3 regions of the Kitasatospora atroaurantiaca genome follow, and region 3 is predicted to be linked to each of the others. Evidence: riboswitches for the same ligand, from Rfam matches in the RefSeq annotation. Region 3 holds a riboswitch; each other region holds the start of a gene.

What was found. A riboswitch is a leader RNA that binds a small molecule or an ion and turns the genes downstream of it on or off. The one in region 3 is predicted to bind cyclic di-AMP.
Region 1: another riboswitch for cyclic di-AMP. It lies ahead of FB465_RS08040 (C40 family peptidase); the one in region 3 lies ahead of FB465_RS05360 (transglycosylase family protein).
Region 2: another riboswitch for cyclic di-AMP. It lies ahead of FB465_RS19570 (M23 family metallopeptidase); the one in region 3 lies ahead of FB465_RS05360 (transglycosylase family protein).

What each region holds. Positions count from the first base shown of each region.
Region 1 is NZ_VIVR01000001.1:1,791,760-1,795,022, forward strand. It holds gene FB465_RS08035 (C40 family peptidase) at 1-170, opposite strand, end outside; gene FB465_RS08040 (C40 family peptidase) at 392-1,438, opposite strand; cyclic di-AMP (ydaO/yuaA leader) riboswitch at 1,449-1,601, opposite strand; gene FB465_RS08045 (C40 family peptidase) at 1,958-2,983, opposite strand; gene FB465_RS08050 (NYN domain-containing protein) at 3,175-3,263, opposite strand, start outside.
Region 2 is NZ_VIVR01000001.1:4,247,284-4,250,546, forward strand. It holds gene FB465_RS19550 (TetR/AcrR family transcriptional regulator) at 1-118, opposite strand, end outside; gene FB465_RS19555 (alpha/beta fold hydrolase) at 118-939, opposite strand; gene FB465_RS19560 (tautomerase family protein) at 1,059-1,265, shown strand; gene FB465_RS19565 (YiaA/YiaB family inner membrane protein) at 1,280-1,570, opposite strand; cyclic di-AMP (ydaO/yuaA leader) riboswitch at 1,787-1,951, shown strand; gene FB465_RS19570 (M23 family metallopeptidase) at 1,964-2,779, shown strand; gene FB465_RS19575 (hypothetical protein) at 2,840-3,263, opposite strand, start outside.
Region 3 is NZ_VIVR01000001.1:1,174,849-1,178,111, reverse strand. It holds gene FB465_RS05370 (hypothetical protein) at 1-407, shown strand, start outside; gene FB465_RS05365 (hypothetical protein) at 533-733, opposite strand; gene FB465_RS05360 (transglycosylase family protein) at 853-2,019, opposite strand; cyclic di-AMP (ydaO/yuaA leader) riboswitch at 2,004-2,164, opposite strand; gene FB465_RS05355 (hypothetical protein) at 2,490-3,263, shown strand, end outside.

The DNA.
Region 1 (3,263 bases), 620 kb from region 3:
ACCTGGGCCTTGACGTCCTTCTTGGAGGGCGGCTCGGCGGGCGCGGCGGGCGCCGCCTGGGCGCTTCCGCCGACCGCCATGCCGAGCGCGGTGGTCGCGGCTGCGGTGAGTACCAGCGCACGGGCCAGCCGGTGTGCGCCTGGCAGCTGGGAACGGCGGTGCATCGACATGCGGCGACTCCATTCCTGCGGCCGGGCCACCGCCGCCGCCCGGGATGGGCGGCCGTCCGTGCGGAGGTCCGGGGGCAGACGTTAGCGAGTCACAGCGATCTAGTCCAAACCCCCGTAACACCGAATATTTGACCCCTAATCGGACATCAGCTCGACGAACCCGGAGATGCCGCAGGCCCGGCACCCATGAGGGGGCCGGGCCTGCGGGGAGGAGTACGGGATCAGACCCGGACGATGGCCGCGATCGGCATCACCGTGGCGGACTCGTACCGGACCACCGCGCCCGTGTGCGGGGCGTGGATGATCTGGCCGCCGCCCACGTACATGCCGACGTGGTGCATGTCGCTGTAGTAGATGATCAGGTCGCCGGGCTTGGCGTTGGCGATGTTGGTGCCGACGTTGGTCCCGGCCGAGGCCTGCGACTGCGAGGTACGCGGGATGGAGACACCCGCCTGGGCGTACGCCCACTGCATCAGACCCGAGCAGTCGAAGTTGGTCGGGCCGGCCGCGCCGTAGACGTAGTCGGCGCCGAGCTTGCTCTGGACGGCGGCGATCGCGTTGGCGGTGTACGAGCCGGACGGCACGTTGCTCAGGTCGACGCGGGTCTGGTCGCGCGAGGCGCGGGAGCTGGAGGCGGCCTTGGCCTCGGCGGCCGCGAGGTCGTCGCGCTCCTTCTGGGTCAGCGAGTCGAGCAGGGCCTTGGCCTTGGCGAGCTTGCCCTTGACCTCGTCCTTGCTGGCCTTGAGGTCCTTGGTGGTCGCGTCCAGCTCGGCGAGCTTGGACTGCGCCTCGGACTTCTGCTGGTCGAGCCGGCGCTGCTGGTCCTTGAGGGTCTTCAGCGCGTCGCTCTGGCTGGCACCGAGCTGGTTCAGCGAGCCGGCCTGGCTGAGGAAGGAGTCCGGGCTGCTGGAGAGCATCAGCTGGACGGTCGGCGAGATCCCACCGCTGCGGTACTGCTCGGCCGCGATCTCGCCGAGGCTGCCCTGAAGGGTGCTCACCTCGGCCTGCTGCCGCGCCACCTGGTCCTGGAGGTTGCCGACCTGCTTCTGCAGGGTCTGCTGCTTCTCCGTCGCCGCGTTGTACTTCTCGGTCGCCTGCTCGGCCTGCTCGTTGAGCTGGTCGACCTGGGCCTTGACCTCGTCCTTGGTGGGCGCCGGGTCGGCGTGTGCACCGGACTGCGAGGAGAGGGCCACGGCCGCTGCGGCGGCAGCGGTCATGATCGAGACGCGGGCACGGCTGGCAGGCTTGGGACGACGATGGGACGCCACGAAGGCGGACTCCTTCTTCCTACGTCCGCCTACCGGGTGAGCTGACGGGTTCGGGCTGGAAGAGATGCCCTACGACGCCTCACCGGCAGCTGACTGCCGACCTGGCGCCGATTCACCCCGAGGAACGTGGTTCCCCGGCTCCGATCCACAGCACCCCTTCCGGGGCTTCCCCGTAGGACAGTTGACCTGCCCCGCTGTTTCTCGGACTCGGCGGTAGCCACCGCCGCCACCCAGGCTGGGTGATCGACTGTGCGGTGGCTCGAGGCATGACCCTAGTAACGAAACCGTGATCCGTTCAAATCCTTGTAGGTAAAAAGTCGGAATGACGGCCAAGTTCGCTTGTGATTACGACCGAGGGTGACGGAAAAAGCACGTTCGGCTGATGAATTCTCATCATATGGACGCGAAAGGGCCCACCGGACGTGTTCCGGATCACAGGAACATTTCGGTGGGCCCGCGCGTGTCACCGTGCGTCAGATGTGGCGAACGGTAGCCAAATGTCCGATATGAGACTGAGCGTCAGACCCGACGGATGGTCTTGATCGGCATCGCGTCGGCGTCCATGATCTTGACCACGTCGCCGGTGTGCGGGGCGTGCACCACCAGGCCGTTGCCGATGTACATGCCGACGTGGTGCGCGTCGCTGTGGTAGATGACCAGGTCGCCCGGCTGGGCCTGGGCCAGCGAGGGCACCCGGGTGCCGACGGTCGCCTGGTCCTGCGAGGTACGCGGCAGCGAGACACCGGCCTTGGCGTACGCCCAGACCATCAGACCCGAGCAGTCGAAGCTGTTGGGGCCGGTGGCGCCCCAGACGTACGGTGCGCCGCGCTTGCTCATCGCGGCGTTGACCGCGACGGCGGCGTAGCCACCGGGGTCCGGCAGGTTGCTGATGTCGTAGCGGGAGTCGCTGCGCGAGGCCCGGTCGCCCAGGATGGCGGCACGCTCGGCGGCGCTGAGCTTGTTCAGCAGGGTCTTGGCTTCCTGGAGCTTCTGCTGGACCTCGGCCTTGGCGTCGTTCAGCATCTTGGTGCTGCGGTCCAGCTCGGCCAGCGTGGCCGCGGCCTCCTGCTTCTGCTGGTCGAGCCGGCGCTGCTGGTCCTTCAGGGACTTCAGGGTCTGCGCCTGGGTCTCGGTGACCTGCTCGGCGCTGGACGCCTGCGCCAGGTAGCCGTCCGGATTGGAGGAGAGCATCAGCGCCACCGACGGGTCGATCCCGCCGGCCCGGTACTGCTCGCCCGCCACCGCCGACAGGCCGCTCTGCAGCTGCGTCATCTGGTCCTGGCCGCGGGCGACCTGGTCCTGCAGCTGGTCGGCCTGCTTGCGCAGCTGGTCGGCCCGCTCCTTGGCGCCGTTGTACTTCTCGGAGGCCTGCTCCTGCTCCTCGAGCAGCTTGTCGACCTGGGCCTTGATCTCGTCCTTGTTCGGCTGGGCGGGCGCCGCGTGGGCACTCACCTGCGCGGACAGGGCGACCGCGGTCGCTGCGGCAGCGGTCAGCACGGAGACCCGCGCGCGGCTCGGCTGCTTGGGACGGCGGTGGGAGGCCAAGGGTCTAGCTCCTTCTTCCTGCTGGACTCACCCAATCGAGTGACAGTCCGGAAAATAGGTTTGACGCCAGACCCTAGTGAAGATCACAGCTTCGCGCCACTCCCCTACCTCTACGAACTTCTTGCCGCAGAGGGGAATTCACGGGACCGACACATCCCGGCCACGCCACGCTGACCAGCCATCAGGACTTCTCAGGACCGGGCCAGCCGGTTGAGCAGCAGAATCGACGCCACCGGACGGGCGCCCGCCTTGCGCACGCCGTCGGCGACCTCCTTGTCCG
Region 2 (3,263 bases), 3.1 Mb from region 3:
TGGCGACGCCCGCCCGGGTGGCAACGGCGGCCAGGGTGAGCGCTTCGGCGCCCTGTTCGTCGATCAGCTCCAGGGCATGGGCGACGACGGCGGCGGGGGTGAGTCCGACCCTGGGCATCAGGCGACCTCGTGCAGGAAGGGGAGCAGGGCATCGGCGGTGGCCTGCGGGAACTCCGCCATCGGGTAGTGCCCGGCACCGTCGATCATCACCTTACGGGCCTTCAGGGCCTGGGCTTGGCGCTCGGCGACCGCGGCCGGCTTCGGGAAGTCCGGGTCCTTGCTGCCCATGATCACCAGGGCGGGGCAGCTCACGGCCTCGCTCCAGCCGACCGGGGACGGGTCGCCGTCGGCGTAGCCCTTGGTGGCGACCTTGCGGCCCGGGGTTCGCAGCGCGGCTACCAGCGCCGTGCGGTACTCCTCGAAGTCGGCGGGCTTGGCGGTGGGATAGGCCAGCTTCTGGTACCTGCCCCAGATGGCGGGGAAGCGCAGGGTGGCGGCGCCGAGCGTCTTGGCCAGGCCGCGCTGGAAGGCGTTCTGCGGCAGGTTCTCGATGAAGGCGTCGATCAGGGCGATGCCGGCCACCCGCTCGGGGGCCTGGCCGGCCGCCCTGACCACGGTGGCGCCGGTGTAGGAGTTGCCGACCAGGACGGCGCGCTCGATGCCCAGGTGGTCGAGGAGGGCCAGCACGTCCTCGGCGATCGCGGCGGGGGAGTAGTCGTCCCAGGCGATCGAGGACTCGCCGAAGCCGCGCAGGTCCATGGTGATGACCCGGCGGCCGGCCGCCGTGAGCAGCGGGAGCAGGTGCCGGTACGCGGTGCGGGAGTCCCACATGCCGGGGAGCAGCACGACGGGGGTGCCGGTCGCGGCGTCGGTGTCCTTCGCCGAGTCGTCGAAGGCGAGCCGGCCGCCGGGGATGTCGAGGAACTGGGTGCTGGTCATTGCGAGCCTCCTTGGGCGTCTGCTGATAGCCATAAAGCTATGGCTAATAGCTTTAGCCGTCAAGAGGGCGCGCGGTGGATGTTGTACGGTGCGGCGGAGTCGAACCCCGAGGAGCCGTCATGCCGTTCATCAACGTCAAGCAGCTGGCCGGCCGAAGCGATGAGCAGAAGGCCGAGATCGCCCGCGAGCTCACCGCGACCTACGCCCGGATCACCGGGGTGAAGCCGGAGAACATCTGGGTGGCGATCGAGGAGATCCCCGCGCAGAACTGGTCGGCGGGCGGCGAGACCTACGCCGAGAAGGCCCACAAGGCCGCGGAAAGCTGAGACCCCTCGGAGGTCTAGATGCCCTCCACCTTGAACGGGTCGTGCTCGGCCAGCAGCTTCTCCAGCCGGGCCTGGTCGACCCGGGTGGTGATCTCGCCCGCCTCCTGGCGGTCCCGGATCACCTTGGCGAGCGTGAACGCCGAGGTGATCTCGTACAGCAGGCCGACCGCCAGGAAGGCGCGCATCCAGGCGCCGACCGGGAGGTAGGCGATCCCGAGAGCCAGGGCCGAGGTCGCGAGGGCGAAGGAGATGACGGCCTGGACGAAGTACGCGGCCGTCGTGCGTGACTGCATCGGTGCGTTCATGCGTGAAAGGGTCCCCAACTCCCCTTCACAACACATGAGTACGGATACTCAATTGCCGGTCACCCGCTGTCACGACCGAGCTGGCCAATCGTCACAAATCGCCCATCCTGCCCCGGGGGCGGTGTACTCCGTCCCTCAAGGCGCTTGGAATCACGGGCTCCTGGGATTAACGTCTGATAACGCAGCGCGGTCGGCAACGCCGTACCCGAACGGCACCGTGCGCCGTCGCCTAATCCTCAGGGCCCGCCCGAAAGCGGCAGGCCCGGGAGCCGGGGAACCACCGTTCCTTGGGGTGAATCGGCCGGGCCCCAGAACCCGGCCGTAGGAGACCTTCCTGCTCCGAACCCGTCAGCTAACCCGGTAGGCGCGAAGGAAGGAAAGGAGCGCGCCTCCGTGGCGTCGACGCACTCCCCCGCGAACCCCGCGGCAGCCACCCAGCTGCTCGAACACCCCTGGCCGCAGGCCGCCGACGCCGCCCGGCACCGGGTTCCCCGCCAGCCGCGCAGCGCCGGTCCGCTGATCGGCGTCACCGCGATGGCCGCCTCGCTCGGGGCCACCGGTTTCGCGGCCGCCGGCCAGGCTGCGGCCGCCACCCCGGCGCCGGCCGTCTCGGCTCCTGACGAGGCGTCGGGCAGCGCCCTTGCCGCCGACCCCGGCCTCGCCCTCGCCGCCCGCATCCAGCAGCAGGCCGACGGGCAGCGCACCGCCGAGGAGTCCGCCCGGCTCGCCGCCGCCGAGGAGGCCGCCGCCAAGCGTGCCGCCGTCCGGCAGGCCGAGGCCCGGGCCGAGGTGGGGCCGGAGCAGGCCGGACCCGGTACCTTCACCCTGCCGACCGCCGGGTACACCCTGACCGCGCACTACGGCCAGTCGGCCTCGTACTGGGCGCACCTGCACCCCGGTCTCGACTTCACCGCCCCCACCGGCGCCCCGGTCACCGCCGTCGGCGCCGGCACCGTCACCTCGGCGGGCTGGTCCGGGTCGTACGGGTACCGGGTGATCCAGACCCTGCCCGACGGCACCGAGATCTGGTACTGCCACCTCTCCTCGATCACCGCCGCCTCCGGCACGGTCGCCCCGGGCGCCGTCCTCGGAAAGGTCGGTGCCACGGGCAACGTCACCGAGCCCCACCTCCACCTGGAGGTCCGCCCCGGCGGCGGCGCGCCGATCGACCCGCTGGAGTGGCTGCGGGCCCACGGCGTCAACCCCTGACATACGGAGAGCCCCGATGCGTCCACCGGCCGGTGGACGCATCGGGGCTCTGTCGTGGGATCAGGAGGACGGGGTGATGCCCCAGCCGTAGTTCGAAGCCAGGCCGAGCTGCCCGACGACGGTCTTCGCGGTGGCCCTGACCGCCAGATCGTACTTGTCGGTCGCGACGACCGAGACCGTCGCGCTGCCGTTGACGGCCTTCACGGTGCCGCAGCCACTCGGCCCGCAGTAGACGAACGAGTCGACCTGGTCTCCCGGCGCGGTGCTCGCGGTCGTACCGGTGATGGTCAGCTTGACCGTGTCGCCCTGGTGGATCTCCTTGGCGTCGGTGGCGACACGGGGATCGTCCGGAACGCCGAAGGTACCGACCTTGAAGGTGCACGGGAGGCTCGGCTCCGAGGCGTGGGTGCCGTCGGTGCTGTACGTGTACCAGGTGTAGACGGCCCCGGGCGTCAGGTTGGTGAGCCGGGTCTGCTGGAAGGCC
Region 3 (3,263 bases):
AGGAGGGCCGGCTCTCGGTGGACACCGTGGTGCTCGGCGCGGCGGTCTGCGGACTGCTGCTGCTCGGCGCGGCACCGTTCGGTGTCGACCAGGCCTCCACGGACGGCGCCCCGGCCTCCGGCTGGACGTACGCCGGCACGGTCGTCGTCAACGCCGGCTTCGCGCTGGTCGCGCTCAGCAAGGGCAAGGCCTTCACCGGGCTGATCGGGATGCTGGTGCCCATCTTCGCGGTGGTCGGGGCCCTCCGGCTGGCCCGCCCCGGCTCGCCCTGGGCGCGGGCCCGCTACCCGGAGGGCAGTCGGAAGGACGCCCGGGCCCGGGCACGCGAACAGCGCGAGGGCTGGCAGCGCCGTCTGCGCATCAGGGTCTACGACGCGATCGCGGGCAAGCCGTCCGTCGGTGAGTGATGCTGCGGGGTGCCCCAGGGGCGTGCGGAACTGCGCGAAGCGGGAGGGCGCAGGTCGCTGCCTTCCGGTCTCGCGCAGTTCCCCGCGCCCCCTGGGGTAGCCCGATCCTGAGCGGTTGCCCGCTCTCAGCCCTCCTGGGCGATCGGCTTCGGGCTGTCGGCGCGCTGCGCGTCGGCGGCGTCGCCGGTACGGGCCTCGGTGCGGCGACCCCTGGCCAGGAAGTCACGGACGATCAGCTCGACCGCGTCCTGCGGGTTCTTCGTGCCGGAGAGCAGCATGACCTCGATCGCGAGGTCGGCATCGAGCGTGACGGTGATCTGGGCCATGGCGACTCCTCCTCGGGGCAGGAGAGCAGCATGCCCCGCCCGGCCGGGCGGGGACAGGGGACTGCCCCCGGAGACGACCAGTTCTCCGGGGGCAGTGTCCTGCGGGTACTTCCGAGGCGTCAGATCCGGCCGGCGAAGTCCGGGGCCCAGTTGCTGATGGTCTCGGTCCTCACGCCGGCGCGCGGGTTGGCGGCCTCGACGTACTTGCCGTCACCGACGTAGAGGGCGACGTGGTGGACGCCGGAGTTGCTGCCGTTGCTGGACCAGAACAGCAGGTCGCCCGGCTGCAGGTTGTCCAGCGAGACGCGGGTGCTGGCGTCGGCCTGGTCGGCGGCCACGCGGGGCAGCGCGATGCCGGCCGCGCGGAAGGCCGCCTGGGTCAGGCCGGAGCAGTCCCAGCCGCCGTTGCTGCTGCCGCCGTAGACGTACGCCTGGCCGACCTTGGAGAGCGCGAAGTTGATCGCGGCGGCCTTGCTGCCGGTCACGTTCGAGGCCTTGACCGCGGAGGTCGTGGCGCGCTTGGCCGTGGTCGTCGTGGTGCTGTGCTTCGGCGCGGCGGCCTGCGGAGCGGCCTGCTGCGGGGCGGCGGCCGTGGTGGTCGTCGTGCCGAGCGCGAGCTTCTGACCGGGGTAGATGAGGTCCGGGCCCGAGGTCAGCAGCGACTTGTTGAGGTCGTACAGCTTCTGCCAGCCGCCCTCGACGTTGTTCTTCTGGGCGATGGTCGACAGCCAGTCGCCGGACACCACGGTGTAGGTCTTGTCCGTGGTGGTGGTGGCCTTGGGGGCCTCGGTCTTCGGCGCGGCGGCCTGCGGGGCGGCCTTGGGGGCAGCGGCGCGGGTCTCGGAGCGCGACGCCGCGGCGGAGGACGAGGAGGAGCTGGTGTCGACCTGGGCGGGGGCGCCGCCCTTGGTCAGACCGGCCTTGACGGAGCAGACCGGCCAGGCGCCGGGGCCCTGGTCGGCGAGGACCTTCTCGGCGACGGAGATCTGCTGGGCCTTCGTGGCCTGGTTCGCCTGGGCGGCGTACTGGTGACCGCCGTACGCGGCCCAGGTGCTGGAGGTGAACTGCAGACCACCGTAGAAGCCGTTGCCGGTGTTGATGCTCCAGTCGCCGCTGCTCTCGCACTGGGCGACCTTGTCCCAGGTGGAGACGGGGGCGGCCGAGGCGGCGCCGGCGGTGAAGCACGGGATCGAGAGACCGAGGCCGACCACGCCGGTGGCGGCGATCAGTCGGCGGGTACGCGTGGTGGCGTTGACGGGCAGCATGAAGATGCGTTCCTCTCCCACGCCTGCGAGGTGAGCTGTCGGATTCGGGCTGGAGTTGCCCGGCCGTGCTGAGCACGGCTTCACCCCAAGCCCCGAGTCGGTCCGAGGACCGCCTCCGGGCGACTTACCTGGTTCCCCCGCCCCTGCCGTGGTGCGTTTCTGCGTTGCCGACTCACCCGGCGGCAGGACTCGGCGTTCCGGATGAGTGGGTCCGTGTGACCACGAACAGGGGAGCACGTTAGACAGACTTAAGTTGAAACTGCAAACACCTGTGACCTGGGTCACAGATCGTTTCCGGTAGCTTCGTGTCCGAACTTGATTGGTCGGCCCGGTCGGAATCGGCCGCTTTCGAGCAAATCCCCAGCCCCCTCCGGGACTTGCCTATGCTTCAGACGACGGAGCCGGTATGCGGCCTGGGGGAGGGCTAGTCGATCATGGCGCTTCAGGAGGAACCACCCGAGCCCGGTCCAGGGACCAAAGACCCCCGCCGGGTGGGTCGCAGGAGGGTCCTCGCCTGGCTGGCCGTCGGCACGGTCGCCGCCGCCGTCGGCGCCGAGGAGGTGCTTCGCCGCTCGCTGGGCGACTCGGAGCGCCCGGCAGCGACCCTTGAGACCCCGGCCGCGGCGACCCACGCCCACAGCGCACCGCCGCCGCCGAGCCGGCCCGCGCCCACCCTCGACCAGAGCGGACGCCGCTGGTCCGACCCGGCCGGCTGGGGCGGAGCCGTACCGGGGCCGGGGACGGCCGTGAGGATCACCGACCGGGTGGTGCTGGACACCGACGCGAGCGTCGCCGCGCTGCTGATCGAAGCTTCCGGCTCCCTGGTCTTCGCCGCCGAGAAGACCATCACCCTCAGCTCGGCCGGCAACGTCGAGGTGAAGGGCGGCCTCGCCCTCGCACCCGCCGACACGGCCGTGCACACCCTGCGCTTCCCCGGCGTCGACGAACGCCGGTTCAAGGGCGGCGGTATGACGCTCGTCGACACCGACACCGGCCTCTGGGTCACCGGCGCCGGCTACCTCCGGCTGGACGGCGCCGCCAGGACGGCCTGGGTCCGGGCCGCAGGCCCGCTGAAGGCCGGTGACACCGCCATCACCCTCGCCGCCGCCCCGACCGGCTGGCGGGTCGGTGACGAACTCGCCGTCACCCCCACGGCCGCCCCCGACACCGAGGGCTTCTCGGCCCAGTACGACCTACGGACCATCCAGCAGATCAGCGGAGCCACCGTCACCCTGGATGCGCCCCTGCACTACGCCCACCCCCGG